2 regions of the Komagataeibacter xylinus genome follow, and region 2 is predicted to be linked to the other one. Evidence: riboswitches for the same ligand, from Rfam matches in the RefSeq annotation. Region 2 holds a riboswitch; the other holds the start of a gene.

Region 1 (16,054 bases), 800 kb from region 2:
GCCGCTTTGGCGTACTGTTCCAGAGCGGGGCGCTGTGGAGCTCGATGACCGTGGGCGAGAACGTGGCCCTGCCCATGCAGATGTTCACCAAGCTTGAACCGCACGTGATCCGCCAGCTTGTCGAGCTCAAGCTGGGGCTTGTGGGCATGCTGCATGCCATTGACCAGTATCCATCCGAGCTCAGCGGCGGCATGCGCAAGCGCGCGGGGCTGGCGCGCGCCATGTCGCTCGACCCCGATATCCTGTTCTTCGACGAGCCTTCTGCCGGTCTCGACCCCATTACCTCGGCAAGGCTTGATGAGCTGATCCTGAACCTGCGCGACGGGCTGGGGGCTACGATCATCATCGTCAGCCACGAGCTCTCGAGCCTGTTCCATATTGCTGATGATGGCATCTTTCTTGATGCCGACCAGAAAACTGCCATCGCCCATGGCTCGCCCACATGGCTGCGCGACCACTGCACCGACCCCACGGTGCACGCCTTCATGCACCGTGAGCAGCTGGACAGTTCCAGCACCCATGGAAACGGGTAATGCCGATGCCCGGCAGGCAGACACTGATCGGCGCGGTCGTGCTCGGGGTGGCGGCCGTGGGGCTTGGCGTGCTGACGGTCAAGGGCGACCTGCCCCTGCCCGGCCGCAGCAGCGAGGCCGTGGTGGTGTTTGAAAGCCCCACGAACGGGCTGGATATTGGCTCGCCGGTCAATTTCCGCGGGGTGCCGGTGGGTGCTGTCGAGCGGATTACGGTCAAGGTGGACCCGGTCGACCACCACACCTACATGCCGGTCTATATCCTGTTCGACCCGGATCATGCGCCGGGGCGGGGCGACCTGCCGCCGCTGCCGCAACTCGTGGCCAACGGGCTGCGGGCGGACATGATGCTGCACAGCCTGGTCACGGGCCAGACCGAACTCGATCTTGACCTCGACCCCGACACGCCCGTGCGCCTGCACCCCGACCTGACCGACCTGCCGGAAATACCGATGGGCCAGACCGCGCTGCAGCAGCTTGAAGCGATGATGGTTTCCACCTCCATGGAGGGGCTGCGCCATGACCTGGCCACCGCCCTGGCCAGCGTGCACAGGCTCGTGGCTGACGTGAACGCCACCATGCCGGGCATGATGACCAGCATTCATGATACATCGGCGCACAGTGAGATGGCGGTGCGCCAGATCCGCGCCACCGTGATCGATGCGGAAAACCGGGCCAGCGTGAGCATAAACAAGCTGGACAGGCTGATTGCCACCAATACCCGCCAGTTTGAAGGCCGCCGTGCCGAACTGCTCACACTCATTGCCAACACAAGGCAAACCATGGCGCAATCGCGTGAAACCCTTGCAGGGCTGCGCGCACTGCTCGATCCGCAGTCCCGTGACATGCTCAACCTGAATGATACGATGCGTGACGTAATGGAAGCCGGCTACGGGCTGCGCGGATTCGCCAATGAAGTCGAAAGTAATCCGCAACTTCTGCTGATGGGACGCAATCAATGAAAACGCGCCAGCCCGCTATCTCCCTTTCGCGCCTGTATCCGGCCCTGCGGGCGGGTGGTGGCCTGCTGCTCTCGGCCATGGTGCTGTCGGCCTGTTCCTCAGCGCCCGTGCGCTTTTACACGCTGGGCGCGCCTGCCATCGCCACGGGTGCGGAAACCACCTCCACCACTCCCATTACCGACAGCACGCCGGTCATCGAGGTCGAGCGGACCCGCCTGCCCGACTATCTGGACAGCCAGGACATCATGGTGCGCAACGGCCATGAAATCGAGCGCAGCGGGCTTGGCCGCTGGGCCAGCCGCCTTTCCGTGGGGGCAACCGACCTGATCACGGCGCGGCTTGCGCAGAAATGGCCGAACCTGTTCGTGACCGACCAGCCCCAGCCCGACCGCCCCACCTGGCGGCTGCAGCTCAATATCAGCCGCCTTGATGTCAGCCGCGATGGGTCCTCCGCGCTGAATGCGGACTGGGCCATCATTCCGCAGGATTCGCGCCAGCCCATCCAGCGCAACCGCACCGTCATTCTGGGCAGCGGGGCAACCGGCAGCAATGAAAACATTGCCAAGGTGACCGAGGGCCTGCTGAACCAGCTCAGCGACCGCATCGAGGCCAGCTGGCCCACAACGGCAGCGGAACCTGCCGCCAGCACCCGCCACCACGGGCGGAGCTGAGGTCTATTTTGGGAGAAGCCTGTTTTAAAAAGCTTCAGGAAACGCCGCCTTTTTTCAAAAAGGCGGCACCCAAAAACTTTTGTCCGTTTTAATTCACTTCACCATGGAATATTTTTAAATACTAAAAACAGGCCCTGCCCTTATTGGTATTGATATAAAAAACATCCCCGATCTTCACTATTTTCATAAATCTTTTTACGTTTACTGAAATACAGATTGCGGGGTCAGAAACGACCTGAAAAGGCCCGTTCAGAAAATATCCTGCATTCATCAGCAAGCTTCAAGAAACGCTGACCGTTTGCAAACGCAGCTTTTGCCACGGACTGGAAGACAGCACGGAACCTTGAAGGGCGCTACGCATTGGGTTCGCTATACCTTTGTCATTGCGGGAGTGTGCCCTTCATGCCGTGTATCCGTTACCTGCTGCGTGCCTTTGTGCTGCCTGTCGTCATCATGGGGCTGCCGGGCGTGAGTGCGGCATGGGCGGAAGGGGGGCCAGTGATTCTGGCGCAGCATCCCGGCACCGAACTCGACCGGCAGGCCCGGCTGCTGGTCTCGCCCGATTTGCATGATGCCGCCATGCAGAACGAACGTCCGGTGCTGCTGACAGGCTCGGGCCGCCTGTCGGATGATCCACCGCGCACGGCGCTGTTCGTGCAGTTGCAATCGGCCAGCCTGTGCGGCTCGGCGGGGTGCTCCACCTCCGTTTACCTGCCGGACGGGCGTAAATGGATACAGGTTCTGGATTCCGTCAGCGGCCCGATCACCATCACGCCCGAAATGCATGAGGGCATGCACGACCTGCTGGTCGATGGCACAGATCGGTGGGTCTGGAATGGCAGCACCTATGCCGACACGCAGGCTACGGCCGAACCCACCCCAACCCGATAAAAAGGCAGAAAGGCCAAAAGTTTTTGGCAAATCTTTTTTCAAAAAGCTTTGAAAGACGCCGCCTTTTTAAAAAAAGGCGGCACCCCGAAACTTTTACTGTTTTAAATCACTGTTCCCAGATTGGGTAACCCAATACGGAATACAGTCATTCCCCTGTGGATATACGTCCCGAAACACTATTACGTGCAGAAATGCACCACAGAATGCATCCTATCTGGCACCATTATTGAAAACTACTGCCGCAGGCTGATCATTATCTTGAAAATGATCGGGACAGGCAGAGTGAATGCGCCCTGTCCGACTGCAGTATTGAAAATACGCAGACAGATCATGATGGCCACGATCAGGATAACGATCTGTAAGGGAAACTGGAGCGGGTGAAGGGAATCGAACCCTCGTATGCAGCTTGGGAAGCTGCCGTTCTACCATTGAACTACACCCGCAGGCCCGCCCTCTATACTGCACAAGCATGGCAGATGCAATCACCCCTTTAGGGGGCTGGCCAGCAGTTGACGCACCCGGTCCTGATCCGCAATAAGCATGCATGCCCGGGCAAGGTTGCGCCCGTGCCCTCGTGATTTGATACGGCCGGCTTGCGGCGAGGTAAAACATACGCGCTAAAGAGGCCTGATCCCGCCGGTGACAGGGCGCGGGCATCATGGTTTCCACGGTCGTGCGCCGCCTTCGGGCCAGACTGCCGGGCATCAACCGGCGCTGGCCTGCCTTCACACCACCCTGTTTGCAGGAACTGCCACCCACCATGACTGACCAGCCCGACCCCAAATCCTTCCGCCCCGCAACGCGCCTGATCAACGCGGGCCTCGAGCGCACGCCCTATGGCGAGACCAGCGAGGCGATGTTCCTGACCTCCGGCTTTGTCTATGACAGCGCCGAGCAGGCCGAAGGCACCTTTACCGGCGATGTCTCGCACTACCAGTACACCCGCTTTGGTAACCCCACGGTAGCCAACCTCGAGCGCCGCCTGTGCGACCTTGAAGGCGCTGAAGCCTGTGCCCTGACCTCCACCGGCATGGGCGCCGTGTCATCGGCGCTGCTCGCACAGGTGCGCGCGGGCGACCGCGTTGTGGCCTCGCGCGCGCTATTCGGCTCATGCCACTGGATCGTCTCCGAACTGCTGCCGCGCTACGGCGTGGAGACGGTGTTCGTCGATGGCGGCGACATGGCAGCGTGGAAGGACGCACTGAACAAGCCCACCCGTGCCGTGTTGCTTGAAAGCCCGTCGAACCCCATGCTCGACGTGCTCGACATCCGCATGATCTGTGACCTTGCCCACAAGGCAGGGGCCACCGTGGTGGTCGATAACGTGTTCGCCACCCCGCTCTACCAGAAGCCGCTCGAACTCGGGGCCGACGTGGTGGTGTATTCATGCACCAAGCACATTGATGGCCAGGGCCGCGTGCTCGGTGGCGCCGTGCTGGGCGCGGAAAAATGGATCAACGAGGTGCTGCGTCCCTTCCAGCGCAATACCGGCAACAGCCTCTCGCCGTTCAATGCGTGGGTCATGCTCAAGAGCATCGAGACCCTGGCCCTGCGCGTCAACGCCATGACGCAGAACGCCGCGAAAGTAGCCGACTTCCTGGCCACAGCTCCCGGCATTGCCCGCGTGTTCTATCCCGGCCGCAAGGACCACCCGCAATACGAACTGGCCAAAAAGCAGATGGCGGCGGGCTCCACACTGGTGGCGTTTGAGGTCGAGGGCGGCAAGGCGGGGGCGTTTGCTTTCATGAACGCGCTGCGGCTGATCTCGATCTCGAACAACCTTGGCGATGCCCGCTCGCTGGTCACGCACCCGGCCACAACCACCCACATGAAGCTCGCACCGGAAGAGCGTGCCCGCCTTGGCATTACCGATGGCGCGATCCGCTTCTCGGTCGGGCTGGAAGATGCCGATGACCTGATCGATGACCTCAGGCGCGGCCTCGCGGCGCTGGCCAACCGGTAAGAGCAGGAGCGTCGCCACCATGAGCAAGAACAGGCCCTTCCTTCCCCCCGGCGGGGAAGCCGCTGACGCCGCACTGGGCGAGACACCGGACAACACGCCGTGTTTCGAGGCGACGACCGACAGGGTGCGCGTGGTGGTCCAGACCTTCTGGCTCGATGACCAGTCCGAGCCCGATGAGCACCGCTATGTGTGGGCTTACCGGGTGCGGATCGAGAACCACGGCGATACGGCGGTGCAGCTCCTGCGCCGCAGCTGGCGCATCGTGGACGGGCAGGGCCGGATCGAACGGGTGGAAGGCGAAGGCGTGGTGGGCGAGCAGCCCCTGATCGACGCCGCCGCCAGTTTTGAATACATGTCAGGCGCCGCCCTTGAAACGCCAACCGGCTTCATGGGCGGGCAGTACCACATGATCCGCCCGGCCAGCCGGGAGCACTTCGATATCAGCATTCCGGTCTTCAGCCTCGACAGCCCGCACCACCCGACCATCCTGCATTAAGTTTTTCCTCCGTGGCCTGTCCCTGCCGGGCGGGCCCCTGCAACAAGAACCCACAGCATGACCCCCATCGATTCCCGCCCCACCCGCACGGAAGCAGAAGAGGCCGTACGCACCCTGCTGCGCTGGGCGGGCGAAGACCCCGACCGCGAAGGCCTGCGCGACACGCCTGCCCGCGTCATCAAATCCTATGGCGAATTCTTCGCAGGCTATGCCGAAGACCCGGTGGACATGCTGCGCCGCACCTTCTCCGAGGTCGATGATTATGACGAGATGGTGCTGCTGCGCGATATCCGCGTGGAGAGCCATTGCGAGCACCATATGGTGCCCATCATTGGCGTGGCGCATGTGGCCTACCTGCCGCGCAAGCGGGTGGTGGGCATTTCCAAGCTGGCCCGCGTGGTCGACGCCTATGCCCGGCGCTTCCAGATCCAGGAACGCCTGACCGCGCAGATTGCCAACACCATCAACGAGGAACTCCAGCCCTATGGCGTGGGCGTGGTGATCGAGGCGGCGCACCAGTGCATGACCACGCGCGGCGTGCACCGCCCCGGCGTGTCGATGGTGACCAGCCGCATGCTCGGCACGTTCCGCACCAACTCCGACACACGGCGGGAATTCCTGTCCATTCTCAACCGCCCGGCCATGAGCAGCGCGGGGATCTGAATACAATCAGAAATTTCTGGTGAAGCTTTTTTCAAAAAGCTTCACCAGAAAACTTTTCTCCGCTTTTAAGCGAGTGTGACCTTCGCCCCCAACACGGCAATGAACTGCGCCAGCCAGGCCGGGTGCGCGGGCCATGCAGGCGCCGTAACCAGCATGCCATCGGTCACGGCGGCATCAATGGCAATATCGGCATAAACGCCACCCGCCAGTTCCACATCGGGGCGGCAGGCGGGATAGGCGGAAACCCTGCGGCCTGAAATGATGCGGGCAGCCGCCAGAAGCTGGGCGGCATGGCAGATCGCGGCCAGAGGGCGATCGGCAAAGGCGCGGACGAGTTCGATCACCTGTGCATCGAGTCGCAGATATTCCGGCGCGCGGCCACCGGGCAGGATCAGGCCCGCGTAATCAGCGTGGCTGATCGCATCAAAACCGGCATTGAGCACGAAGCGGTGGCCCGGCTTCTCGCTATAGGTCTGCGCCCCCTCAAAATCATGGATGGCGGTCAGCACGTAGTCGCCCTTTTTTTTGCCGGGGCAGACCGTATCAACCGTGTAGCCGAGCATGGTCAGGGCCTGAAAGGGCACCATGATCTCGTAATCCTCGACATAGTCACCCGCCAGCAACAGCAGCTTTTTTGTGCCTGTCATGCCTTTTCTCCTCAGCCTGCCTTAACCCGATGCCGCCTTTTTCAACCAGAACGGCATCCGGAAACCTTTATCCTTTTCCCTGCATTTCGCGCATCAGTCATCATGTCCGGGCGGCAGGTGCTCGCGCAGGCGGGGCATGAGCTCAACAAAATTGCAGGGCACATGACGGCTATCAAGTTGCCAGACCAGAATGTCATCCCACCCGTCCTTCACCGCGCCGGTCGATCCGGGCAGGGCGAACAGGTAAGTGCCTCCTGCCACACCTGCCAGCGCACGGGACTGGATGGTGGAGGTACCGATCTTCTGGTACGACAGCATGCGGAACAGTTCGCCAAACCCTTCGATGCGCTTCTCGATCACCCGGTCAAAGGCTTCCGGTGTGACATCACGGCCGGTCACACCCGTGCCCCCGGTGGAAATGACCACATCGACCTGCGGGTCGGCAATCCAGCCCGACAGCGTGGCCGCAAGCTGCCCCGCATCATCGGGCACGATGGCGCGGGCAGCCACTTCATGGCCCGCCGTGGTGATGCGGGCTGCCAGTATATCGCCCGACCTGTCCGTCTGGGGCGTGCGGGTATCGGATACCGTGAGCACGGCGATGCGAACGGGCAGAAACGGTTTTTTCATATCAAGGCGTGACATGGGGCCATGTTCAGCATTCCCACGGGGTTGCGTCAACGGTCGGCCGGACGGGGTACGATATCATGGGCCCGGATAGGGCAAATGAGTAATATGTGAGAACAAACACGAAGTTCTGATGTATTTGTGCATTGCACAAAAAAAACACCCTAAGGAATAGTAACATTTTACATAAATCTATTGATATAACAAAAAAAAATATCTTTACCAATATTTTGCAAAATATTAGTTTTTACACAATTCCCCTGCCAAGGTTTATATTCGGCATGAAATATGCTATCGATATGCGAATGACCCGAAGATTTATCCGCTCTTTTGCGCTTTTCCCCCTGTTTCTTCTTGCCTTTTTCACCTGCGGTGAAGGTGGTGCGTGGGCACAGGCCATTCCGGGAGAAGGCCAGGGCGTTGTCGGCGCACAGCCCAGCCTCAACATCAACTCCCGCCGTAATGTTACGGTGCAGGATCCGGGGCTGTTTTACAGCGCGCCCTACGGCAACCAGCACTTTTTTGGCGACTGGGCGGGGCTTCAGCCCTACCTGCAGAAGCACGGCGTGCATATCGAGGCCGACGTGCATGAGGAACTGGCAGGCAACTTCCGTGGTGGCGCCAAGCAGGGCGTGACCGATGCAGGCCAGGTCGGCGTGGAAATCGATATCGACTGGCACAAGCTGGCAGGCGCGCCCAAGAATTTCTGGACCCATACCATGATCGTGAACGGTCATGGCCGGAATGCCAGCACGGACTACATCCACGATTCGCTTGCCGGCGTGCAGCAGATCTACGGTGCGCGTGGTAACGTGGTCGCCCACCTTGTGTACATGTATGCCGAACAGTCACTGTTCCATAACCGGCTCGACATCAGCGCGGGCTGGATTCCGGTGGGCAGCTTCTTTGCCGCATCCCCCCTGTTCTGTGACTTCATGAACGTGTCGATCTGCGGCAATCCCGCGCCGGGCAAATACGTGCCGGGCGGGCGTGACTGGCCTTCGGGCAACCTTGGCGTGGTGATGCGCGTCATGCCCACGGTCGATACCTACATCATGGCCTCGATGTTTGCCGTCTCCCCGCATTCCTATAACGGTGGCATCTCGGGCTGGGCCTGGGCGCAGAGCGGGCTGGGCAAGTTCTCCACCCCGGTGGAATTCGGCTGGCTGCCCGAATTCGGCAAACACCACCTCGCCGGTCACTACAAGGCGGGGTATGGCTATGACAACTCGCAGTACAACGACCTGTATTCCGACATCAACGGCAACTCCGCCGTGCTGACGGGCCAGCCCTTCCGCAAGCAGTCCGGTGTCAGCACTGCGTGGTTCCAGGCCGACCAGATGTTCATCCGCAACGGCAAGGGCCCGACCAACGGCCTGATCGCGCTTTCAGGCTTCATGTATACATCGGGCAAGGTCTCGGCGATGAAATACCACGCCTGGGCCGGCATGGTGGAAACCGGCGCCGCATGGGGCCGCCCGCTCGATACGGTGGGTGCGATGTTCCATTATTTCGAGATGAGCCGCGCCTCGGTGATGCAGCAGGAATCCTCGGCGCTGGCAGGCACGCCCTACCTGAACAACCAGTGGGGTCCGGCCTGGGGCATCCAGACGCATGAGGATGTGTACGAAGTCTTCTACAACATCCACACCGCGCGCGGCATGAGCTTCCAGCCCGATTTCCAGTATATCAACCGCCCCGGCGGCACTACCACCTATCATGATGCGGCGGTGATGGGCCTGCAGTTCAACTGCATTCTCTAACCCACCCTTCATCAATACGTGCCCAGGCGGTATGGGAGAGGGATCATGACCGATCCCGCCTCCCTTTACCGGCTGGCCCACGCAGCGCTGGCCCAGTACCCGCTGCGTGATGCGCAGCCCAGCCTGCTTTCCATTTCAGAAAACGTCGTCTTTCGCATCGATACGCCATCCGGCCCGCGCCATGTGCTGCGCCTGCACCGGCCCGGCTATCATACCGCCGCCGAGATTGGCAGCGAACTGGCATGGCTCGATGCCCTGCATGCCACAGGTCTGGACGTGCCCCAGCCCCGGCCCGGCCTTGATGGCGGGTGCATCCGCACCCTTTGCGGCCCCGATGGCATGCCTCGCCATGCCGTGCTGTTTGACTGGATGGAGGGCACCGAGCCCACCACCGATATCGACCCCGCCGCCTTCGCCCGGCTGGGCTACGTGACAGCCCGCCTGCATGCCCACAGCCGCCACTGGCAGCGCCCGCCCGGCTTCACCCGCAAAATCTGGACCCCTGCCACCATGACCGGCCCCGATGCCCTGTGGGGCCGGTGGCCTGACGCGCCGGGCATGACCGATACGGCCCGCGACCTGATTGCAGGCTGCCTGCGTACGGTTGCAGACCAACTGGCTGATTATGGCACCAGCCCTGCACGATTCGGCCTGATTCATGCCGACCTGCGGCTGGCCAACCTGCTAGTCAGCGGTACGCAGACCCGCCTGATCGATTTTGATGACTGCGGCATCAGTTGGTTCATGCACGATCTGGCAGCAGCGCTGAGTTTTTACGAAGACCATCCGCAGGCCCCGCGCTGGGTTGACCACTGGTTGGCGGGCTACGGCGCCACGGGCGACCTGACGCAGGCTGACCTTGATATCCTGCCAGCCCTCGTCATCCAACGCCGCATCCAGCTTCTGGCGTGGACCGGCACCCATGCCCAGACCAGACAGGTGCAGAGCCTGGGCCAGGACTGGTCGGAGCGCACAGTCGCCCTGTGCCATGCCTGGAAGAAGGGGCAGTTCCTGCGCCATATCGGCTGAGAGTGCAGGCAAGTCACCTGATTTTTTTAGCCAGAGGACAAAATTTAGATAATTTTTTAATTCCTGCCAGTCGATAAGACGCTCACATTACTTTGCGGAAAGGTTCAGGGAGGAACGTGGTCCTATTTCTGAGTTCCATATGATAAATTAAATGTGAACGAAAAAATGAGCTTTCCGCGCCAGTATGTCTTTTATGCCTCAATTCTGACATGTATGAACATTAGGTAATGTGTCGTTCGGTTAACAACCCGACTCACCGGAGATTGTCCTGTCCTTGGCACATAACGGAAAAACAGCAATGACCCCTGCAGTTGATACGATCGCCCCGTCTGCCGCAGCTTCATCCATCGCAGCCGGTGCCCTTCCGTTAATTACGGATGAAATTCCGACCCGGTCCCTGACCACGCGCATGATCCATGCCCGCCACCGCCGCGCGCTGCTCGATTATGCCCGCACGCTCGATACGGCAGCTGACCCGTCCTGACCCTTCGCCTATCTGAGACCGGATCGCCCCCGGTAACCACGACAAAAATCAAACTTTGTCATTTTTTACAATTCAGGGTTGCCTGAAGTGTCAGTCCCTCCACCGCATGGCGGGTGGGGGTTGTCAGGTTCTCCGGCAGGGCATCGAGCGCAAACCAGCGCGGGCCCTCATGCTTGTCCGGCTCCATCAGCCGTGGCTCGCCCTGCCATGACGTGACCAGATAAACCGGGGAAACCCAGAAATGCCCCGCCGCGGTGTCGAGTTCCTCCACCAGGCATAAGAATTCAGGGGCTTTTACGATCAGCCCTACTTCCTCTTCAATTTCCCGCGCCATCGCCTGGCAGGTCGTCTCGTTCGCGTCCACCTTGCCACCGGGCAGGCCCCAGTAGCCTGCCTGCGGCTGGCGCAGGCGTCTGAGCAGCAGAATTCGCCCTTCCTCATCAATAATGGCCGCGCCACAGCCCACGCGCGGGCCGGTCTGTCCGGTCATGTCGGCCATCCTCTTGCAGTTGATGCGTGGCCCATACAGCAAGGGGGCGCCCGTAGGCACCCCCCGCTTTCAGGCCATGAAGGCGTAGGCGCTTCAGCGCGCGGCAGGCGGCCGGGCGTTGGCGGAAGCAACACGCCGCCCCCACGAGATCAGGTCGCTCGTACAATCATCACGGTCGATCTGGCATTCGATCAGGGTCGGGCCTTCCCTGTTGGCCAGGGCTGCGGCAATGGCCTTTTCCATCTCCGCACCCGTGGTGGCGCGGAAGCCCAGGCCGTGACCGTCCTCGGCGTTGAACACCTTCATCAGACCGGCATAATCCCAGTTCTTGACGTTGTTGTACGGACCGTCATGAATCTGGACTTCGATGGTGTAGCCCCGGTTATTGACCAGGAAGATGATGACCGGCAGCTTGAGCCGCACCATCTGCGCCACTTCCTGCGCGGTCAGTTGAAAGGAGCCATCGCCGATCATGGCAATGATCCGCCGCTCCGGCTCGGCCACGGCGTAACCGAAGGTGGCGGGCACGGACCAGCCTATATGGCCCCACTGCATTTCCAGTTCCACGCGCGCGCCACGCGGCAGCTTCATCTGCATGGCGTTGAACCACGAATCGCCCGTCTCGGCGATGACCGAGGTGTTGGATGTCAGCAGCGCCTGGATCTGGCGCGCCATCTCGGCGCGGACCAGCGGGGCATCGGGGGCTGCAGGCGCCACCGGCGCTACAGGGGCCTTGATGCGGTTGTATTCAACCAGCGTTGCATCCTTTTTGGGCTGCCCCTTGATGCGGGCAATCAGCGCATCGATCACGTCGCGCAGGTGCACGCCATCATAGGTGGTGCCCGCCGCCTCGATATGCCGCGCCTCCATCAGCGCCACGTTGTCGCCCCTGGGCCACGCGGTCCAGCCAACGGTGGAGTAATCATTGAACACCGGGGTCAGGCACAGCACGCCATCCGCCCAGTCAAAGATCTGCTGCGCGCCGGGGCTGCTCACATCACCCCAGTAAGTACCGGCATAGGCCGGATGATCCTCGGGGAAGAAGCTCTTGGCCGCCGCCATGCTCACCACGGCGCAGCCCAGCGCATCAGCCAGGCGGATCGCCGCCTCCTCGCAGCCCGCGGCCCGCAGGCGGCTGCCGACGAGAATGATGGGCTTCTTGCGCGCATCAAGGAAACGGGCCAGCGCATCAACCGCCACCTTCAGCGTGGCCGGGTCGGAGGGCACATCGGCCAGGATGGCGCTGACCGGGCCGGGGCGCGAACAGGGCTGGGAGGCAACGTTGCACGCGATCTCGATATAGGCGGGCTTCTTCTCGCGCAGCGCCGTGCGGATGGCGTGGTCGATCTGCACCGGCGCGTGCTCGGCCGCGGTGATGGACACGGCGGCACAGGTCAGGCGTTTGGCAATTTCAAGCTGGTAGCCATAATCCGGCGTGCCGGTGGTGTGGTGCAGGATGTGCCCGCTGCCGTGGTCGTTTGAATTGGGCGCACCCGAAATCAGGATGACCGGCAGGTTCTCGGCATAGGCGCCGCCAATGGCGTTGAGCGCAGACAGCGCGCCCACGCTGAAGGTGACCACCGCAGCGCCCGCCCCATTGGCACGGGCATAGCCCTCGGCGCTGAAGCCGCAGTTCAGTTCATTACAGCAATAGACCTGGCGCAGGCCCTCGATTTCAAGAAGCTGGTCGAGCAGGACGAGGTTGTAGTCACCCGCCACCGCAAAATGGTCCTTGAGCCCGATCTGCGCCAGGCGTTCACCAAGGTAATGGCCAACTGTATATGTCATTATGACGACTTTCCTTCCCTTGCGTGGCGGGCGCGGCGCGCCGCGCCTCTCCCCCAACGGGGGGAGGATCCACATGAATGGCCCGCAGCCGGGCCATCATGCCAAAAGCACGGTAAGGCTGTTCGCGCCTTACCCCACGCTTTCGGCAACCCAGTTCCGGCGCTTGGTCGCCTGACCAATGCCGGGATTGAAACAGTTGCACGGGTCAAGCTGGCGGTAATGGGCCAGCACGTCCTCAGGTGCCTGATAGAGATGACCGAAATTATGCTCCGCCGGGTAGCGCGCGCCGCGCCTGTCCAGGCCAGGCAGCATGCGGTGCTCGAGCGCAATGCAGTCATAACCCTTACGCACCACGTAATCCTGATGCATCACGTGGCACAGGAAATGGCCGTAGTACAGCTTGACGATGATCTCGTCCTCGATGTCCTTGGGTAGCACCTCGAACCACTCGCGGTCGTTGCGGCGCAGCGCCACGTCGAGCGCTACGATGTTCTCGGTCGTGTCGGTATGGACATTGCGGTACCGCACGGCGGCACCCGCAGCGGCAAAGCGGTGCAGGAAGGCCTTGGCCCCTTCATCGGGCGTGCATTCAAAGAATTCGCCTTCATGCGTGGCGAAATGGCTTTTGAGGAAGTCACGCGCCTCCTGCGCGCCCGAGGCGCTGACCTTGAGCATGAGGTGATGCTCGAAGCGGTCGCGGTAATCACGCATGCGCGCGGGCAGGTGCTGGGGGAAAAAGTTGCTCATGAACTGCATGAACCGGTCGCTGAAATGCTTGGGCAGGAAGCCGATCCTGTCCGCGATGCGGTCAAACGCATTTTTCATGGCGAACATGGCGGGCAGGCGGCTGGTGCCGATCATGCGGATGATGACGAAGGTGTCCTTGCCGTATTTCTCGGCAATGTTGAACGCATCACGGTGCAGGTACTCGCCTGCGATCGGCAGTTCCTTGAATTCCGACAGGATATGACGGCGCACATCTTCGAGCACATCGGTCTGGTTGGTGCCCATGTAGAAAACGACCGGGTCCTTTTCCGCCTCGAACGTGTCAAGACGCACGGCGAACAGGCCAAGCTTGCCAGCACAGCCTGACCCTTCGTGCAGGCGCTGCAGGTCGGCATTGAAGCGCGCGGGCGTATCGGCGTTCACGTCGCGCACATGGGTGGCGTAGCCATCATCATGCCCGCGCCCGGCCTGCCAGTTGATGCTGGCATCAGGGAAGTTGCCTTCCTCCGCGTGCTTGAGAATCTCCTCGGGGTCGGCGCCAAGCTCGATGCCAAGATGGTTGACAAGCTGCAGTTCGCCCTGCGGCGAGACCTGGGCAAACAGCGCCATGTCGGTATAGGCTGGCCCGCGGCGCACCAGCGCGCCACCGGAATTGTTGCTGACCCCGCCAAAGACCGACGCCCCGATGCACGATGAGCCAATGACCGAATGCGGCTCGCGCCCGATGGGCCTGAGCATGGTCTCGAGCTGGTCGAGCGTGGCGCCCGGCAGGCACACCACCTGCCTGCCGCCGCCGATGAGGTGAATCGTGCGCATGCGCATGCTGTGCACGATCACGATATCACGGTCATAGGTATTGCCATCAGGCGTGGAGCCGCCAGTCAGCCCGGTATTGGCGGCCTGCATGATCACGATCACGCCTGCTTTCACGCAGGCCTGCAACACACGCCACTGCTCCACCAGCGAGCCGGGCATGACGACCGCAAGGGCACGCCCCTCACCAAAACGGAACCCCCGCCGGTAAGGAAGGGTTGCGCCATCCTCGGTCAGCACATGGTGGTTGCCCACGATCTGCTGGAGTTCCGTAACCAGTTGCGCGCCCGTTGTGGATGCCATGTCCTGTGCCGCTTTCAGCATTTTTACTTTTCCTCGATGTCATTTCCTCATGCCCGCACGCCAGTCACGGCCTGGGGGCATTCGTAAAATGATGTTTTATAGTCTGGCATGTTCCGCATCGGGCGACGTGCGCATAAAATGCTGAGGTCGCATGCCCAAACAGAACGGCCCGCCCGCCGGTCAGGGCGTGGCGGGCCGGTTTTCAAGTGCGCGGGGCCGGGTTTTACGCCGCGGCCGAGGTCTCGCCCAGTGTGGCCAGCGGCTTCATGAGCAGATGGTTCTGCGAATAATCCACCGGCACCGAAATCACCACCGGACCTTCAATTTCCATGGCCTCGCGCAGCGCACCCGCCACGCCATCGGCGGAATGGACGGCAATGCCGTGCGCACCGCACGAACGGGCGAACATGGCGAAGTCGATCGGCCCGAAATCCACGCCCGAGCCGCGACCGTACTTCTTCTTCTCCTGCATCTCAACCATGTTGTAGGCCTGATCGACCCAGACCATGTGGATGAGGTTGCACTTGAGGCGCACCGCCGTTTCCAGCTCCATGCACGACATCATGAACCCGCCATCGCCCGAAATCGAGATGACCTTCTGCCCCGGATTGACCAGACTTGCGGCAATACCCCACGGCAGGCCCACGCCCATGGTCTGCTGGCCGTTGCTGATCAGCATCTGGCGCGCGCGGAAGGACAGCAGGTAACGCGCCAGCCAGATGTGGAAGGTACCCATGTCGAGGCACATCGTCACGTCCGGGGTCACGAACTGCTCAAGCTCGCGCACGATCTGCAGCGGGTGAACGGCGGTGTTGGACGTGCTGCGCGCGCCCGACAGGGCGGCAAGGCGGGTGGCGTGATACTGGCTCAGGATCTCTTCAAGCTGCGGCGCACGCGCAAGCTTGCCTGCCTGTGCCGCCAGCGCGCGGATGGAGGCGGCGATGTCGCCCACCAGTTCCACCGCCGGGTCGTAATGCGTGTCGAGCTCGGCGGCGACCACATCGACATGCACGATCTTGCGGCCGTTATCGACATTCCACAGCCACGGATCATATTCGATCGGGTTGTAGCCGATCGAGATCACGAGGTCGGCCTCATGCAGCAGCTGGTCGCCCGGCTGGTTGCGGAACAGGCCCACGCGGCCGCCAAAGCGGTCGGACAGTTCCTGCGACACCGCACCGGCAGCCTGGTAGGTGCCAATGACCGGC
Region 2 (16,054 bases):
GGCGGGTTGCAGGCCGGTTTTTTCGGGCTCGATGGTCAGGGTATGAACCTGGCCGTTTTCAAGCACGCAGGCCTGCGTGGGGCCTGCGAGGGTCAGTTCATCAATAAAGCGTCCCTGCCCGCAATCCCCGCTCACTGCCCAGACCCGCTCGGAGCCCAGCGCACGGAGCGTGCGCACCATCACATCAAGCCACTGCGGCGTGAACACGCCCACGAGCTGCCGCCTGACCCCGGCAGGGTTGGAAAGCGGGCCGACAAGGTTGAAAATTGTGCGGAACCCCAGCGCCCGGCGTACCGCACCCACATGCCGCATGGCAGGATGGTGGCTGGTTGCCGCCAGGAACGTCACGCCATGCGCCGCCACCATCTGCCCGATCGGCTCTGCCTCAACGGGCATCGGCACGCCGAGTTCCAACAGCACGTCGGTGGCACCCGAGCGTGATGACAGGGCGCGGTTGCCATGCTTGACCACCGGCACGCCAAGCGCTGCGAGCACAAAGGCCACGGCGGTCGAGACATTGAGCGTGCCCAGCCCGTCGCCCCCGGTGCCACAGACATCAAGGGCGGCATCGGGCATGCCGGGCACGGCCAACATGCGCGCGCGCATGGCCTTTACCGCCGCCTCAAGCTCAACAACGCTCTCGCCACGCATGTGCAGCGCGGTCAGGAAGGCAGACAGCATGCCCTCGCTCACCGCGCCATCCATGATCAGCCCGAAGGCTTCATCCGCCATTTCGGGCGGCAGTTCCCGGCCTTCAAGCACCACATCCAGAATAGCCCGAAACGTGGCGGACACCGCAGAAGGATCCGCCGCCCGCCCGGTCAGCACACCTTCAAGCTCCACCGGGTCAGCGTGCAGCATGCCACGCAGGCGCAGGCCAGTGAGGAAGGCCACCGCCGGAATTTCCGCCACCTCATCGGTGCGAAGCTGCGCCAGCCCGGCCTGTGCCAGTTCGGGCGGCACTTCCCCCTGCCCCACCACACGGACCAGAATATCCCTGAACGCGGCCTGCGGATCGGGGGCGTTGTTCATTGTGCCGCTCATGTCGGCTCAGGCGGCCTTGCGCGGTGTGTTCCTGCCACGCGCAATGGACAGGAAATTGGCCATGATTTCATGGCCATATTCCGAGGCAATGCTCTCAGGGTGGAACTGCACGCCAAAGACCGGCAGGCTGGCATGGCGCAGGCCCATGATCACGCCATCGGATGTATGGGCGGTGGCAACCAGCGTATCGGGCAGGCTGTCGGGGTCGACCGTCAGGCTATGGTAGCGGGTGGCGTTAAACGGATCGGGCAGACCGGCAAAAATATCGGTGCCGTCATGATAGACCGGCGAGACCTTGCCATGCATGGGCGTGGGTGCCCGCACCACCTTGCCGCCAAAGACCTGACCAATGGCCTGATGGCCAAGACAGACACCAAAGACCGGCACCCTGCCTGCGGCGGCGGCAATCAGGTCGCAGCAGATCCCGGCTTCATTGGGCGAACAGGGGCCGGGCGAGATGACAATGGCCTCGGGCCTGAGCGCAAGCGCCTCTTCCACGCTGATGGCATCGTTACGGTAGACATCACATGTCTCGCCCAGATCACCGAGGTAATGGACGAGATTGAACGTGAAACTGTCATAGTTGTCGATCAGGAGGATCATGGGCGTATCATGGCTTTTCCGCTGGGCCGGGTCAAACCGTACGGCCTGCCCCGGCATGTCTGGGTGCATCCTATCATGTACGCCCCTGCTATCAAATTGCCTTATGCACCGTCATCAGTCGCAAAACGCACCGCCTCCTCCGCCGCGCGGAACAGGGCACGGGCTTTCTGGCGGGTTTCCTCGTATTCCGCCTCGGGCACGCTGTCAGCCACCACGCCGCAGCCCGCCTGCACGTACATCCGCCCATCCTTGACCACCGCCATGCGCAGGCCGATGCAGGTATCCATGTCGCCATCGGGACCAAAGTACCCGATGCACCCGGCATAGGTTGCCCGGCGGGTCGGCTCCACCTCGTCAATGATCTGCATGGCACGGATCTTGGGGGCACCGGTCAGCGTACCTGCGGGGAAGCCCGCCATCAGCGCATCGAGCGCCTCGAGCCCCGGCCGCAGCGTACCCTCCACGTTGGACGAGATGTGCATGACATGGCTGAAGCGCTCGATCACGAACTGCTCGGTCACCCTGACCGAACCGAGTTCGCACACCCGGCCCACATCGTTGCGGCCAAGGTCGATCAGCATCAGGTGCTCGGCGCGCTCCTTGGGGTCGGCGAGGAGCTCTTCCTCCAACGCCAGGTCCTCCGCCGTGGTGTGACCACGCGGGCGGGTCCCGGCGAGCGGGCGCACGGTCATGGTGCCCTCGCGCAGGCGCACCAGAATTTCAGGCGAGGAGCCGACAAGACTGAACCCGTCAAGATCAAGATAGAACAGGAAAGGCGCGGGATTGATGCGCCGCAGCGCACGGTACAGCGCAAATGGCGGCAGGGTAAAGGCCGCGCTGAAGCGCTGGCTCGGCACGATCTGGAAAGCATCGCCCGCCGCGATGTATTCTTGCAACCGGCGCACGATATCGCAGAATGCCTCACGCGACAGGGTGGATTGCGGCACCGGCGCCTCGATCGCGCCTGCTGGCGCATCAGGCAGTTCCACGGGGGTGGAGAGTGCCGCGCGGGCCTGCTGCAGGCGGTCCTGCCCTTCCTCCCATATGGTTTCGGGCGCAACGCCCGGCCGGGGGCGCAGCGGGCTTGCCAGCAGCAGTTCATCGCGCACGGTATCGAATATGGCGAACAGGCCGGGGCGGATCAGGATGCCTTCGGGCAGGTTCAGGTCATCGACAGGCATGTCAGGCAGGTGCTCGACCTGGCGCACCATGTCATAGCCCAGATAACCAAACACGCCGCCGGTCATGGGTGGCAGCCCCTCGGGCAGGTCGATGCGGCTTGCATGCAGGACGCGCCGCAGGGAGACCAGCGGGGCCTCGGCCTCGGGCGTGAAGACATGCGTGGGGGCTGCGGGGTCATGGCATACGCTGGCCCGGCCATCATGGCAGCGCCAGATCAGGTCCGGCAGCAGGCCAATGACCGAGTAGCGCCCGCGCGAGGTGCCGCCTTCAACACTTTCAAACAGGAAGGCGTTGTGCCCGCCATTGCCGCCGCCATGACTACGCGCCAGTTTTGCCAGCCGCAGGAAGGCCGCAACCGGCGTCAGCAGATCGGCAGGTTCGACGCGCCACGCCACACAGGCCTGCCCCGCCCGCAGGCTGGCCAGCGCCGCGTCGCGCGCTACCTGATGGAGAGAGGAACCAGAGCCTGCCGCCTGTGCGCTCACTGTGCTGCTCCCGCATTCTGCTGGCCGGTCACTTCCGCCATGACCGCCTGAATGGCACCATTATTGGGCTTGGGCTTGACGATGCCCTCAAGGGCCGCGCCATAGCTCATTTCAATATCATCGCCCATCGACTGGCCCAGCCCGGCACGTACCTGGTCATACAGGTTTTTCTGGGTGGCGGGGTCGGGGTGGTTGATGGCGGTCAGCGTGGCAACGACATAGGCGTCGCCTGCCTGTATCATGACACTCTGCCCCGGCTGCGACAGGCGGAAGACCAGAGCCGCCACCTCACGCGGAATTTCGGGCGCAGGCTGCATGGGCGAAATCGGCTGGCTGTGCTCAAGACCGGCGATGGCGGGGCTGACATGACCAAGCCCGCCCTGGGCTGCGGCCTGCGTGTAATAGGCGGTGGCCTGCTCGTCAGCCATGTGGCGACGGGCCGCCGCCTGCCACGCGCCGGCAACTTTTGGCCCGGCCTCGGCCGGGGTCTGCACATGGCCCGGCGTTACGCCATCAACCGCCACGCCGTACCACACGCCATCAGGCCCCTGCACCAGTTCGGGGTTTGCCCCTTTGGCCTGCGAGAACACGCGCGCAATGATCGCCTGCCGGGCGGCGTCGCTACCGGGAATGGGGGCGGGCGTGCCCTCATGCGTCAGGCCCTGCGCATCCACATCACCCGAAACGGCGGTGGCACCCAGATCAGCGGGAATGGCATCAAGTCCGCCGCCTGCAAGCGCATCCTGCAGCTTCTGCACCCGGTCGGCCAGCAACGCCTGGGCGCGGTCATGCGCCAGCTTGTCGTGCAGGGCCTGCTTTACTTCATCAAATGGCGTAGTGTGAGCGGCGCTGATGCTGGTTACGCGAAAGACCACCCAGCCACCCTCGCTCCTGAGCGGGCCCTGCGTTGCATTGGCGGGTGCTGCAAAGATCTGCTTGCCCAGATCGGCCGAGGGCACGTCGCCCACCTTGATGCCCGGCAGTTCCACCGCGGCCGCGTCCTTGCCCGCGTTTTTCTGCACGCTGACCCATGCGCCGGCATCCGTCCACTGCGCGGCAAGCGCCCTGGCGCGGTCCTCGGTCGGCACGGTCACGATCTGCACGTTCCGCCGCTCGGGCTGATTGAAGGTCTGGGCCTGCGCCTCATAGGCCTGGTGCAGGTCGGCATCGGTAATATCAAGCCGCTGGCCAATCGTATCGGCCGACAGCACCACAATGCGGGCATGGCGGTATTCCGGCACGGTAAATTCCCACGGGTGGTTGGCCTGATAGCGGGCCAGCTGAGCTGCGGTGGGGGTGGCGGTCACGTTCTGCTCGGCAAACGGCACGCGCACGAGGTCGATGGTGCGGGTCTGGGCCTCGAAGTCGAACACGCGGCGCACCATCACGTCGGGTGCTGCCACGCCATCGCGAATCGGCTGAAGCAGCACGCGCGACGCCTGTTCCTGCTGCACCAGTTCGATCAGGCGCCCTTCGGTCATGCCGGTGCGGCGCAGGCGGTCATTGAACAGGTCGCGGTCGAACTGGCCGTCGCGCCCCTTGAAGGCAGGAATGGAGAATATCTCGTCGCGCACCACGGAATCGGGCACGATCAGGCCGTGGCGGTCCGCTGCCTCGGCAATCTCGGCCTGCAGCATGAGGCGACCGAGCACCTGCTGGGCCACCTGCTCACGCGTGGCGGGGGGAATTTGCGAGGGGTCGGCAAGGTGCATGGACTGCGCCACCTGCGGCATCTCGGTCTGCAGCGCGTTCTGGTAGGTCTGCACCAGTATAGGGCGGTTGCCCACGCGGGCGGCCACGTCGGCGCGCTCGGTGCCGATATTGAGCAGCACGTCGCCCACGCCAAAACCGATGAAGGCCAGGAAGAACAGCCCGGCGACGATACGCCCCACCCATGAATCGACAAACACGCGATACAGAAAAGATAGCATGAAAAACCCTGCACCAGGACCAAGATAAAGGCGGACGGATCAGACCCGCGCACCCCGTACGCCGTGCGGGCGGCCCTGTTTTCCGGTCGGGCACCATACGGTCACGGGGGCGGTTTGACCAGCGCTAGCATGCATGCGGGCCGGTTGCGCGGTACGCGCGGGTTGCAACGCCGCGATAGCCGTGGTGTAGGCTTGCCGCCATCATCGCCATGCCCCGTGCCGCCCGCAGGCTGCACGACCGGGCCATGGTCAGGAGGGGAAACATGAAACAGATCATTGTTGGCAACTGGAAGATGAACGGCCTGAGCGCGGATGCGGATGCGCTGGTAGAGAGCCTGGCCACGGAACTGGCCGCCCTGCCCACCCGCGCCGACGTGGTGGTCTGCCCGCCCTTTACGCAGCTTGCCCGCCTTGCGCCCAAGCTCAGGGCGGCAGGCATCGCCCTTGGCGCGCAGGACTGCCACAAGGATGCCTCCGGCGCCCATACCGGCGATATTTCCGCCCCCATGCTGGTCGACCTCGGGGTGCAGTATGTCATTCTTGGTCATTCCGAGCGCCGCGCCGAGCACCATGAACTTGACGAGACGGTGCGCGAGAAGACGGTTGCCGCCATGGCGGCTGGCCTCACGCCCATCGTGTGCGTGGGCGAGAACGACGACCAGCGCTCATCGGGGGATTCGCAGGCAACCGTGGGCTGGCAGCTCGAAGGTTCGCTGCCGCAGGGCTTTACCGGCATCGTGGCGTATGAGCCGATCTGGGCCATTGGCACGGGGCAGGCTGCATCACAGCAGGATATTGCCGATATGTCCGCCTTTATCCGCGCCGAACTGGTGCGGCAGTTCGGTGAAGCTGGCAAAACGATCCGAATCCTTTATGGTGGGTCCGTTAACGCACGCAATGTCACCGATATCCTGCCTGTCGAACACGTTGACGGGGCGCTGGTGGGCAATGCCAGCCTGAAGGCCGAGTCCTTCGTGCCGCTTGTCCGCGCCGCCCGCGCCTCGTGATTGCCGCGCGGCCTGCGGGGATCTACTGGAAAGACGCATGATTACAGTTCTTCTTCTACTGCACCTGTTCGTCACCATCGCGCTGATCGGCACCATCCTGATCCAGCGCAGCGAGGGTGGCGGGCTTGGAATCGGCGGCTCGCAGGGCATGGGCTCCTTCATGTCCGGCCGCGGCACGGCAACGCTGCTCACCCGCTCGACCGCGGTGCTCGGCACGGCGTTCATGGTGCTGTCGCTCACGCTCGCGGTCATGAACCGCGGCGCCTCGAGCGGGGTCGGCCACGATATCCTGGCCCAGCCCTCTGCTCCCTCGGCCCCCGCAGGCAAGTAAGCCCGGCCCCTTTCGGGCAAGGGTTGCGGCCCCCGCCCCGCATGTGTGGGGCGGGGGCCTTTTTATTTTTTCACTCAGCCCGCAGGTAGGCTTTGCGCGCGGGCTGCAAGCAGTGTAGGAAGGCCATCCATGACGCGGTTTGTATTCATCACCGGCGGCGTGGTGTCCTCCCTTGGCAAAGGCATCGCTTCGGCTGCCCTTGCTGCCCTGCTCCAGACCCGTGGCTATCGGGTCCGTTTGCGCAAGCTTGACCCCTACCTGAATGTCGATCCGGGGACGATGAGTCCCTACCAGCACGGCGAGGTCTTCGTGACCGACGACGGTGCCGAGACGGATCTCGACCTCGGGCATTATGAGCGCTTTACCGGCGTGCCCGCCACCAAGGCGGACAATGCCACCACGGGGCAGATCTATTCCGGCGTGATCGCACGCGAGCGGCGTGGCGACTATCTTGGCGCCACCGTGCAGGTCATTCCCCACATTACCGACTCGATCAAGGAAACGATCGTGGCGGATACCGAGGACCTCGATTTCGTGCTGGTCGAGATCGGCGGCACGGTGGGCGATATCGAGAGCCTTCCCTTCCTCGAATCCATCCGGCAGTTGCGCAATGACCTTGCCCCTGACCAGACGATGTTCATCCACCTCACCCTGCTGCCCTGGATCGCGGCTGCGGGTGAACTGAAAACCAAGCCCACGCAGCATTCCGTCAAGGAACTGCAGAATGTGGGCATCCAGCCGCAGATGCTCGTCTGCCGCTCGGACCGGGAAATACCTGAAAACGAGCGCCGCAAGATCGCCAATTTCTGTAACGTGCGCCCGCAGGCGGTCATCGCCGCGCGCGATGTGGACACGATCTATGCCTGCCCCATCTCGTACCATGCCGAGGGCATGGACACCGAGGTGCTGCACCATTTCGGCCTGCCGACCGATACGGCCCCCGACCTGTCGCGGTGGGAGAAGATCGTCGATGCCGTGCGCCACCCCGACCGCGAGGTGGTGGTGACGGTGGTGGGCAAATACACCGCCCTGCTTGACAGCTACAAATCGCTGATCGAGGCGCTGCAGCATGGCGGCATTGCCAACCGTGCCCGCGTGCGGCTGAACTGGGTCGAGGCCGAAAGCTTCGAGAAATCGGATGATGCGGTGAACATGCTGGCCCGCAGCGACGCCATTCTGGTGCCCGGCGGGTTTGGCGAGCGCGGCTCGGAAGGTAAGATCCGCGCCGTGCGCTATGCGCGTGAGAACAACATTCCCTTCATGGGCATATGCTTTGGCATGCAGATGGCGGTAGTGGAATGTGCGCGCAACCTTGCGGGCATTCCAGATGCATCCTCGACCGAATTCGGGCCGACCGACCAGCCGGTGGTGGGCCTGATGACCGAATGGGCACGCGGCAACGAACTGCTGCGCCGGCGCGAAGGCGGCGAGATGGGTGGCACCATGCGCCTTGGCGCCTACCCCGCCAAACTGGCCGAAGGCTCACGTGCTGCCGAGACCTATGGCCGCACCGACATCCGCGAGCGCCATCGCCACCGCTACGAGGTCAACGTGCATTACCGCGAGCAGCTGGAAAAGACCGGCCTGCGCTTTTCGGGCATGTCACCTGACGATATCCTGCCCGAGGTGGTGGAATACCCCGACCACCCGTGGTTCATCGCTGTACAGTACCACCCCGAACTGCTGTCCAAGCCGTTTGATCCGCATCCGCTGTTCTCCGGCTTCATCAAGGCGGCGGTAGCACACGCGGCGAGCAAGCGATGACGGCGCATGCCACGATCGATATCGGCTCGCTTACGGTTGGCAACGAACACCCGTTCGTACTGATTGCGGGGCCATGCCAGATCGAGTCCGCCCAGCATGCAACCGAGGTGGCCGATGCCCTGCAGGGCATGGCGAAACGCCTTGGCATCGGGCTGATCTATAAAAGCTCGTTCGACAAGGCCAACCGCACCTCCATCAACGGGGCGCGGGGCGTGGGCATGGCGCAGGGGCTTGATATCCTCTCGCAGGTGCGTGCGCGTTTTGGCATGCCGGTGCTGACCGATGTGCACCAGCCAGACCAGTGCGCGCCGGTGGCGGAAGTGGCCGATGTGCTCCAGATCCCGGCCTTCCTGTGCCGCCAGACCGACCTGTTGCTGGCAGCAGGCCAGACGGGGGCGGCCATCAACATCAAAAAGGGGCAGTTCCTTGCCCCGTGGGACATGGCGAACGTGGCGGCCAAGGTCGCCTCGACCGGTAACGCGCGCATCATGCTGTGCGAGCGTGGCACGTCGTTTGGCTACAACACGCTGGTCAATGACATGCGCGCCCTGCCCATCATGGCAGGCACGGGCTATCCCGTCATCTATGATGCCACGCATTCGGTGCAGCAGCCCGGCGGCCTGGGTTCGGCCTCGGGCGGGCAGCGCGTGTTTGCGCCCATTCTGGCGCGTGCGGCCCTTGCCATTGGCGTGGCGGGCCTGTTTATCGAGACCCATCCCGACCCCGACACGGCCCCGAGCGATGGCGCGACCATGCTGCCGCTCTCGGCCATGGAAGATCTGCTGGGCACCCTGCTGCGCTATGACCAGCTGACCAAGCAGACCCCGCCGGACGAGATCCTCTGACCACAAAAAGCGTCAGAAGAATGCCGCCTTTTTGAAAAAAGGCGGCACCCGGAAACTTTTACTCTTTAACGTCGGAATAGATGGTGGCGCTACGCCAGCGCCGCCATGCGCTGCAACACCGCGCTGCCTGCCTGCATGAAGGCCGCCGGGCTGAAATGCTGCGCCACATAAGCCCGTGCCGCCTGCCCCATGGAGGCAAGCCGTTCGGGCTGGCGCAGGGCCAGTTCAAGCTTACCAGCCAGTTCATGCGGGCGGCGGGGGCGAACGTGCCAGCCGCTGACCCCTTCGGTAATGGAATGCGTCATCTCGCCCACGGTGCTGCCCAGCACCGGCAGGCCCATGTTCATGGCCTCATGGGCGGCAATGCAGAAGCCTTCCTGCCGCGATGGCTGAACATAGAGGTGGCACCCCCGCAGGAAGGCCGCCGTATCCTCGACATAACCCGCGAAATGCACCTGATCCAGCCCGTGGCGCTGGCAGAAGCCTTGCAGCCGCGCATGCTCAGCCCCCTCCCCGCCTATGGTGATGCTGTAGGGCGGCAGGCCCGGCACATCACGCAGGGCCAGCAGCGCGCGGAACAGGATGTCATACCCCTTGGATGGATCAAGCCGTCCCAGCGAGCCGATCCGCACCACCTCGCCCGGCTGCCACGGCACGGCGGGCGTCAGATCAGGATCAATGCGGAAGATGGGCCATGACATCACCCAATCTGCCGGCAGACCAAGGCGCTGGCGGGTCAGTTCGGTCACGTAGCCTGAATCGCCCACCCATAACCGGCTGCGGTTTCTCATCAGCCGTAGCAGCGCCAGATTGGCTGGCTTGAGAAAGGCGTTGTGCTGCCAGCTCACCACCGGAATACCATGGCGCAAACCCACAAGCTGCCCGAGCAGGGTCGCGCGGGTGAGCGATGTCCAGATATGGGTGGGCTGCACCTGCCGCACCCAGGCATCCAGCCTGTGCAGCATCAGCGCGGGAGATGATGTATCCTCGGCCAGTACGACCGGCGTCAGCCCGGCATTACGCAGGGCAGGCATGGCGCGGCCATTGCGTGGGGAGAGAGCCGCAACATCAACACTGTGCCCGTTAGCACGGCATACCTCCACGATATCGGGTATGGGCAGGGCAGCGCCACCACCCTCGAACGTGTTGATGATATAGGCGATCCGCATGACCCTCTCCTCCCACACCGATGGTCATGGGTTCTCTCAGCTTTCAGGCGGCGGCTGTTTTACCATGCGAGAGGAAATACACAATGTCCCGGGCGGCGCGGCTGGCTGCACTCTCATTGGGCACGGTGTGGAAGGTGGCGGCAAAGGCCTCCTGCTGGCGTGGCCCATAGAGGGCCTGCTGCGCCTGCGCCACGGCAAGCGCATGGGGAAGTTCATCCACCCGGTCGATCACCTGCCCCATGTTCCAGTGGGCATAGCTTGGATTGTCGCGCCACTGCGCCCTGTGCGAATTGAGGAAGATGCACGGCCGCGGCTGGTAGATCCATTCGTAGATCTGACTGCTGACATCACCGAGGTAAATATCAGCCCCGCGTACATAGGACATGTCGACCGAGTTGGCGCTGCCGGTATCGATCAGGATATGCGACAGGTTGCGGATTTTCTGCGGTATCATCCGGCGCAGGCGCAGCCTGCGGTGCTCGACCGATGTATGCAGGTTGCGCCGGAACAGCATGACATGGGGCGCGAAGATCAGGTTGTAGTCATCCTGCCGCGCAAACCAGTCCAGCACTTCAAGCCCCATATCCCACCATGAGGACAGGACGGGATCGAAATGCGGGTTGTACAGCACGGTCGGGCGGTCGTTATCAAAGAACCGGCGGCGTCTGGACAGGTCAACGATATCGAATTTGGGGTAGCCGACAACGGAATACGCATCAGGGCGGATGAGATCCTTGGCCTGCATGCGCTCGCGCGTCTTCTCACCGGGCAGCAGCACCAGGTCGAAAAACCGCGTCACGTCCCGAAACCCGATGGAGCGGTCGCCCGCGCCGTGGGGGAAGTAGATCAGCTTGATGTCGAGCTGGAAATGGCTTTTGAGCAGGGCGGATGTGGTCTCGGGCACCACCAGCGCGTCAAAGCGGGCGAACAGGCGTATATTCTCGCGCAGGTTGGCAATGCGGCGGAATGGCAGGAAGGAACGGGCCACCACGTTGACGGCACGCGCAAGAAGGCTGATGTCGATGCGCACGAAGGTCACGTTCTGTGCGCAGGCGGCTACCGTGCGGCGTACATGCGCCTCCTGCTCCACCGATGAGGTAATGACCGTAACATCCTGCCCCAACGCGACAAGCTGGCAGATGATGGGTGCCGTATGCGAAACCTGGTGGATGCAGTCGTGATTGAATAGAAAGCCGATCTTCATGCCATGCAATGTCATGCCTGTAACTATGTCGGTTTTTTACCGCAATAAATAGCCGCGGATCATGGCCTTGATCACTTCTAGCATCTCCGCCAACGGGGGAGAATACCCCATTCCCGCCCCGTTCTTTTTATTGCCTGACGTTTGCGCGAACAGCCATGGTCCTTTCACATATCTGTGTGCCCTCAGGCGCAGGCCAGGGCCGGGCTGCGGCTTTCATGCCCGATCCGCGCCATATCGAACGGCGTGGTCTGGTAGATCTGGTTGATCCAGTTGCCCGCCAGCAGGTGCGCATGCGCACGCCAGCGGTTGATGGGGCGCAGGGTCGGGTCATCATGCGGGAAATAGTTGTACGGCACCGCAATATCGAGGCCCTTCTCGCGGTCGCGGAAATATTCATCGGCCAGCGAGGTGGAATCATATTCAAGATGGTTGAACATGTGCAGTGCATGGTGGCGCGGGTCATCAAGCAGGCACAGGCCGGTCTCGGGGCTCTCGGCCAGAACGGTCATGTCAGTGCCGCGCGGCAGGTCCGCGCGCCGCACCTCCGTCCAGCGCGAGACGGGAATGGACAGATCATCGGCAAAGCCCTGCAGGTAGGGCGAGGTGGGTGCCATAATGCGGTGGTCATATACCCCGAACGCCTTGCGGGCGAGCATGTGCTTGGGCACGCCATGAAAGTGGTGCACCGCGGCCTGCGCGGCCCAGCAGATGTTGAAACATCGGTGCACGTTGGTCCGGGTCCAGTCGAACACGCGGCGCAGTTCATCCCAGTATGTCACCTCGGCAAATGGCAGGCGCTCGACGGGGGCTCCGGTGATGATGAAGCCATCGAAGCGCGCGCCGCGCACATCCTCCCACGCCCGGTAGAACGAGGTCATGTGACTGGCGGAAGCATTGCGCGGCACATGGCCGCTCATGCGCACCAGCGTGAGTTCGACCTGCAGCGGTGTCGCCCCGATGAGGCGGGCGATCTGGGTCTCGGTGCGGATCTTGTTGGGCATGAGGTTGAGCAGGCCGATGCGCAGCGGGCGGATATCCTGCCGTATGGCGTCGGTCTCGCCCATCACCATCACGCCCTCGGCTTCAAGCGTGCCGCGTGCGGGCAGATCATCGGGTATTCTTATGGGCATTGCCGCGTCCGTCCTCAATTGTGAGGGGCATGACGCGCTACGTGGCATGATCCGTTTTGTTGCCGGCCTGGCCACATCCTCCCTTGCGGGAGCGCCACCTTGCCCGGAACGGCAGGTTGGCGTTGGGCGTCGCCCCAACTCCTGATGCTGGCCGCGCTTTTAAGTGTTTTCTGTTACGATGGCAAGACCATGCGCGCACAGGCGCCATGCGGGCAGGCACACATATTCGTCAGTCACACTGGGGCGCCTGCGTTCAGGCGTGGGTGAGGATGCTCTGGCGGATCATCTCCGATGGCTGCGGGCGGCCAAGCAGGAAACCCTGCACCTGGTTGCAGCCAAGCGCGTTGAGATGCGTCCACTGGTCGTGTGTTTCCACGCCTTCCGCCGTGATGGGAATGTCCATGCTCTGCGCCAGGCTGATGATGGCGCGGATGATGCCTGCTGCCCCGCGCTCGGGCAGTTCCTGCACGAAGGAGCGGTCGATCTTGATCTTCTGGAAGCGAAACGAGCGCAGGTAGCCCAGCGAGGAATAGCCGGTGCCGAAATCATCAAGCACGATGCTGCACCCGATCTGGCCCAGCCTGTGCAGGATGTCGCGGTTGGTGGCGCTGTTCTGCACGAAGATGTTCTCGGTGATCTCGACCTCGAGCCGCGCGGGGGCAAGGCCGGAGGCTGCCAGAGCCCCTTCCACAATGCTCAGGAAGCGCGGGTTGCGCAGCTGGATGGGCGAGACATTGACCGCAATGCGCACCTGCTCGGGCCAGCCCGCCGCCTCAATGCAGGCGGCGCGCAGCACCCATTCCCCGAGGTCGTGGATCAGGCCGTTCTCCTCGGCCAAGCCCACGAACTGGTCAGGCGGGATCATGCCGCGCTCGGGGTGGTGCCAGCGCACCAGCGCCTCGCACGCGCTGATGCGGTTGCCCGGCATGGAATAGAGCGGCTGGAAATGCAGCGTCAGCGCATTGCCCGCAATGGCCGCGCGCAGGTCGTTGCCAAGGCGCGCGCGGGTCTGGATTTCATCGCGCAGGTCGGCATCAAAGAACTGGAAGCCGTTGCGCCCGAGCGACTTGGCGCGGTACAGCGCAATATCGGCATGTTGCAGAAGGATTTCGGCGCTGTCGCCATCCTGCGGGTACAGTGCCGCACCAATGCTGGCGCCAATGACGATATGGTGCCCGTCGATGATGTAGGGCCTGCTTACGGTCTCGACAATCTCGCGCGCGCGGCCGGTCAGTTCGGCGGGGTCGGGCACATCGGGCCAGATGATGGCAAACTCGTCGCCACCCAGCCGTGCCACAAGGTCTTCGGGCCGGCTGCAGGCCAGCAGCCGGGCGGAGACCAGCCGCAGCAGCGTATCACCCGCCGCGTGACCATACACGTCATTGACGGTCTTGAAGTAATCAAGGTCGATGCACAGCAGCGTCGCACTCAGGCCGGGGGCGCAACTGGCCTCGAGCCGGGCGGAGAACAGGGCGCGGTTGGCAAGCCCGGTCAGCGGGTCGTAATGGGCAAGCTGCTCGACGCGGTGCTGGGCGTTACGCTGCTCGGTCACGTCATCGGCCACGCACATTTCCCACCGCGCGCCGCCACGCTCATCGGTAATGGTGACATGACGGGTGGCGATGGCGCGCGCCGTGCCATGGTGGTCGCACAGAACCTGCTCCGCCGCCTGTGCGCGCCCTGCCGCGCGGCTGAGCAGCAGGTGGCCGATCTCGTCGGCATCGAATACGGCATCGACATTGCGCTCGAGCAGAAGGTCGCGCGTGCAGCCCATCATTTCTTCTGCTGCGCGGTTGACCAGCACGGGATGGTCATCACGCATGGAACGCACGATCAGGGCGGAGGGAATGTTCTCGACAATGGTGTCGATGAACAGCTTGTCACGCAGGATGCGTTTATTGGCCCGCCGCAGGTCTTCCGCCGCCGCCTTCAGCCCCGAGGCAGAGGCCACGGCGTGGGAATGCGAGGCATTGATCAGGTCCAGCGCCGAGCCCGTACCATGATAGCGCCCCGCCTTTGTCACGATATAGCCGCGCATGAGGTCGGAGGGCTGGGTCATGAGCGCGCGTGCCGTAAACTCGGCGGAGGGAATGTCGGCATCGATCATGACCGGGGCATCATCCATCAGCAGCGCCACGGGGCGGCGGTTGAACAGCGCATGGCCAAACCGGCCCGATACCTTGAGAAAGAAGGCCTGCCGTTCCACCAGGCCCACTGGTGTGCCGTGTTCATCCACCACCGCCACCAGCATCAGGGCGGGGTCATTGTGAAACAGTTCGAACAGCCGCTCGCCCAGCGCATCCGGCCCGATGACCGGCCCCTGGCAGGCGATATCGCCCATGGTCGTGAAGGCCTGCCGGGCTGGCGGGGCGGCGATATCGTTCATCATGCAATGTTCCACAACCATTTCAAATCGGAGGGCGCCATGCCTGCGCCTGCGTTCAAAAAGCGCATGACTGCCTGCCCTACCGGCCCGAAGAACGGGGCCGTGCGCAATCGACGTACGGGCACATCATGATGTCGCAACGAACCGGCAGGCCATATTCATCATTCCTTAACCACGGCCTCTTCATCTAGCCGCCGCGCCTGCCCGCATGTGTTATGTTTTCGATACATTTTTATTATGTTTTTATGAACAAAAACCAAAAACACAGTATAGATCAGCCATTCATACAATATCGCACTCTTCGCCCCCTTCCCGCCCGCCTTATTTGCGCCATGCCCCTGCCCCACGCTGGCCCGCGCGGCGGGGGCAGGCGGCAGGAAGCACGACCCGTGTCGCAACAACCGGGCACGATTGTTTGTATAAACGCCTGCCCGCGCGCCTGCGTTGTGTGCAGGCAGGCGCGAAAGCCCGCGCAGGATTGGTCAGGAGCGAGAAAGAACCCATGAAGATAGCCCAGTGGATGCAGCATTCCGGTGTCGCGTTTGGAACGAGCGGCGCGCGCGGCCTTGTCAGCGCGATGAAGGATTCGGTCTGCTTCGCCTACACCGTGGGCTACCTGCGGCACCTGGCCAGCCTTGGCGAGTTCGCGCCCGGCGCATCAGTGGCCGTGGCGGGGGATCTGCGCCCGAGCACGCCCCGCATCCTGCGCGCCTGTGCGGCCGCGATCCGTTACATGCGCGGCGTGCCGGTCTTTTGCGGTTATGTGCCAACGCCCGCTTTGTGCCTGCATGCGTTTGCGCATGGCATGCCCTCGCTCATGGTCACGGGCAGCCATATTCCGGCCGATCGCAACGGCATCAAGTTCAACCGCGCGCGCGGCGAGTTCCTCAAACCCGATGAAGCCGCGATGCGCGGGCTTGACGTCAACCTGCCCGAAGGCTGGTTCGATGCCGAAGGCACGCTGACGGCACCA

What was found. A riboswitch is a leader RNA that binds a small molecule or an ion and turns the genes downstream of it on or off. The one in region 2 is predicted to bind S-adenosylmethionine.
Region 1: linked by a shared signal. The riboswitch ahead of metZ (O-succinylhomoserine sulfhydrylase) and the one ahead of FMA36_RS11840 (homoserine O-succinyltransferase) in region 2 are both predicted to bind S-adenosylmethionine.

Annotation. Positions count from the first base shown of each region.
Region 1 covers NZ_CP041348.1:1,673,581-1,689,634, reverse strand. Annotated here, with positions in the region: gene FMA36_RS08110 (ABC transporter ATP-binding protein) at 1-533, shown strand, start outside; gene FMA36_RS08105 (MlaD family protein) at 533-1,492, shown strand; gene FMA36_RS08100 (PqiC family protein) at 1,489-2,163, shown strand; gene FMA36_RS08095 (hypothetical protein) at 2,566-3,054, shown strand; tRNA gene FMA36_RS08090 (tRNA-Gly) at 3,424-3,497, opposite strand; SAM riboswitch at 3,616-3,696, shown strand; gene metZ (O-succinylhomoserine sulfhydrylase) at 3,815-5,017, shown strand; gene apaG (Co2+/Mg2+ efflux protein ApaG) at 5,037-5,513, shown strand; gene folE (GTP cyclohydrolase I FolE) at 5,571-6,176, shown strand; gene FMA36_RS08070 (DJ-1/PfpI family protein) at 6,242-6,823, opposite strand; gene moaB (molybdenum cofactor biosynthesis protein B) at 6,917-7,468, opposite strand; gene FMA36_RS08060 (carbohydrate porin) at 7,732-9,213, shown strand; gene FMA36_RS08055 (phosphotransferase enzyme family protein) at 9,259-10,242, shown strand; gene FMA36_RS08050 (hypothetical protein) at 10,541-10,726, shown strand; gene FMA36_RS08045 (NUDIX domain-containing protein) at 10,785-11,216, opposite strand; gene FMA36_RS08040 (alpha-keto acid decarboxylase family protein) at 11,310-13,004, opposite strand; gene dld (D-lactate dehydrogenase) at 13,134-14,867, opposite strand; gene alsS (acetolactate synthase AlsS) at 15,070-16,054, opposite strand, start outside.
Region 2 covers NZ_CP041348.1:2,477,055-2,493,108, reverse strand. Annotated here, with positions in the region: gene trpD (anthranilate phosphoribosyltransferase) at 1-1,044, opposite strand, end outside; gene FMA36_RS11890 (anthranilate synthase component II) at 1,051-1,647, opposite strand; gene trpE (anthranilate synthase component I) at 1,749-3,314, opposite strand; gene FMA36_RS11880 (peptidylprolyl isomerase) at 3,311-5,245, opposite strand; gene FMA36_RS11875 (hypothetical protein) at 5,370-5,510, opposite strand; gene tpiA (triose-phosphate isomerase) at 5,509-6,252, shown strand; gene secG (preprotein translocase subunit SecG) at 6,290-6,583, shown strand; gene FMA36_RS11860 (CTP synthase) at 6,713-8,347, shown strand; gene kdsA (3-deoxy-8-phosphooctulonate synthase) at 8,344-9,192, shown strand; gene FMA36_RS11850 (glycosyltransferase family 4 protein) at 9,282-10,361, opposite strand; gene FMA36_RS11845 (hypothetical protein) at 10,405-11,580, opposite strand; gene FMA36_RS11840 (homoserine O-succinyltransferase) at 11,748-12,695, opposite strand; SAM-I-IV-variant riboswitch at 12,741-12,848, opposite strand; gene FMA36_RS11835 (putative bifunctional diguanylate cyclase/phosphodiesterase) at 12,949-15,084, opposite strand; gene FMA36_RS11830 (phosphomannomutase) at 15,602-16,054, shown strand, end outside.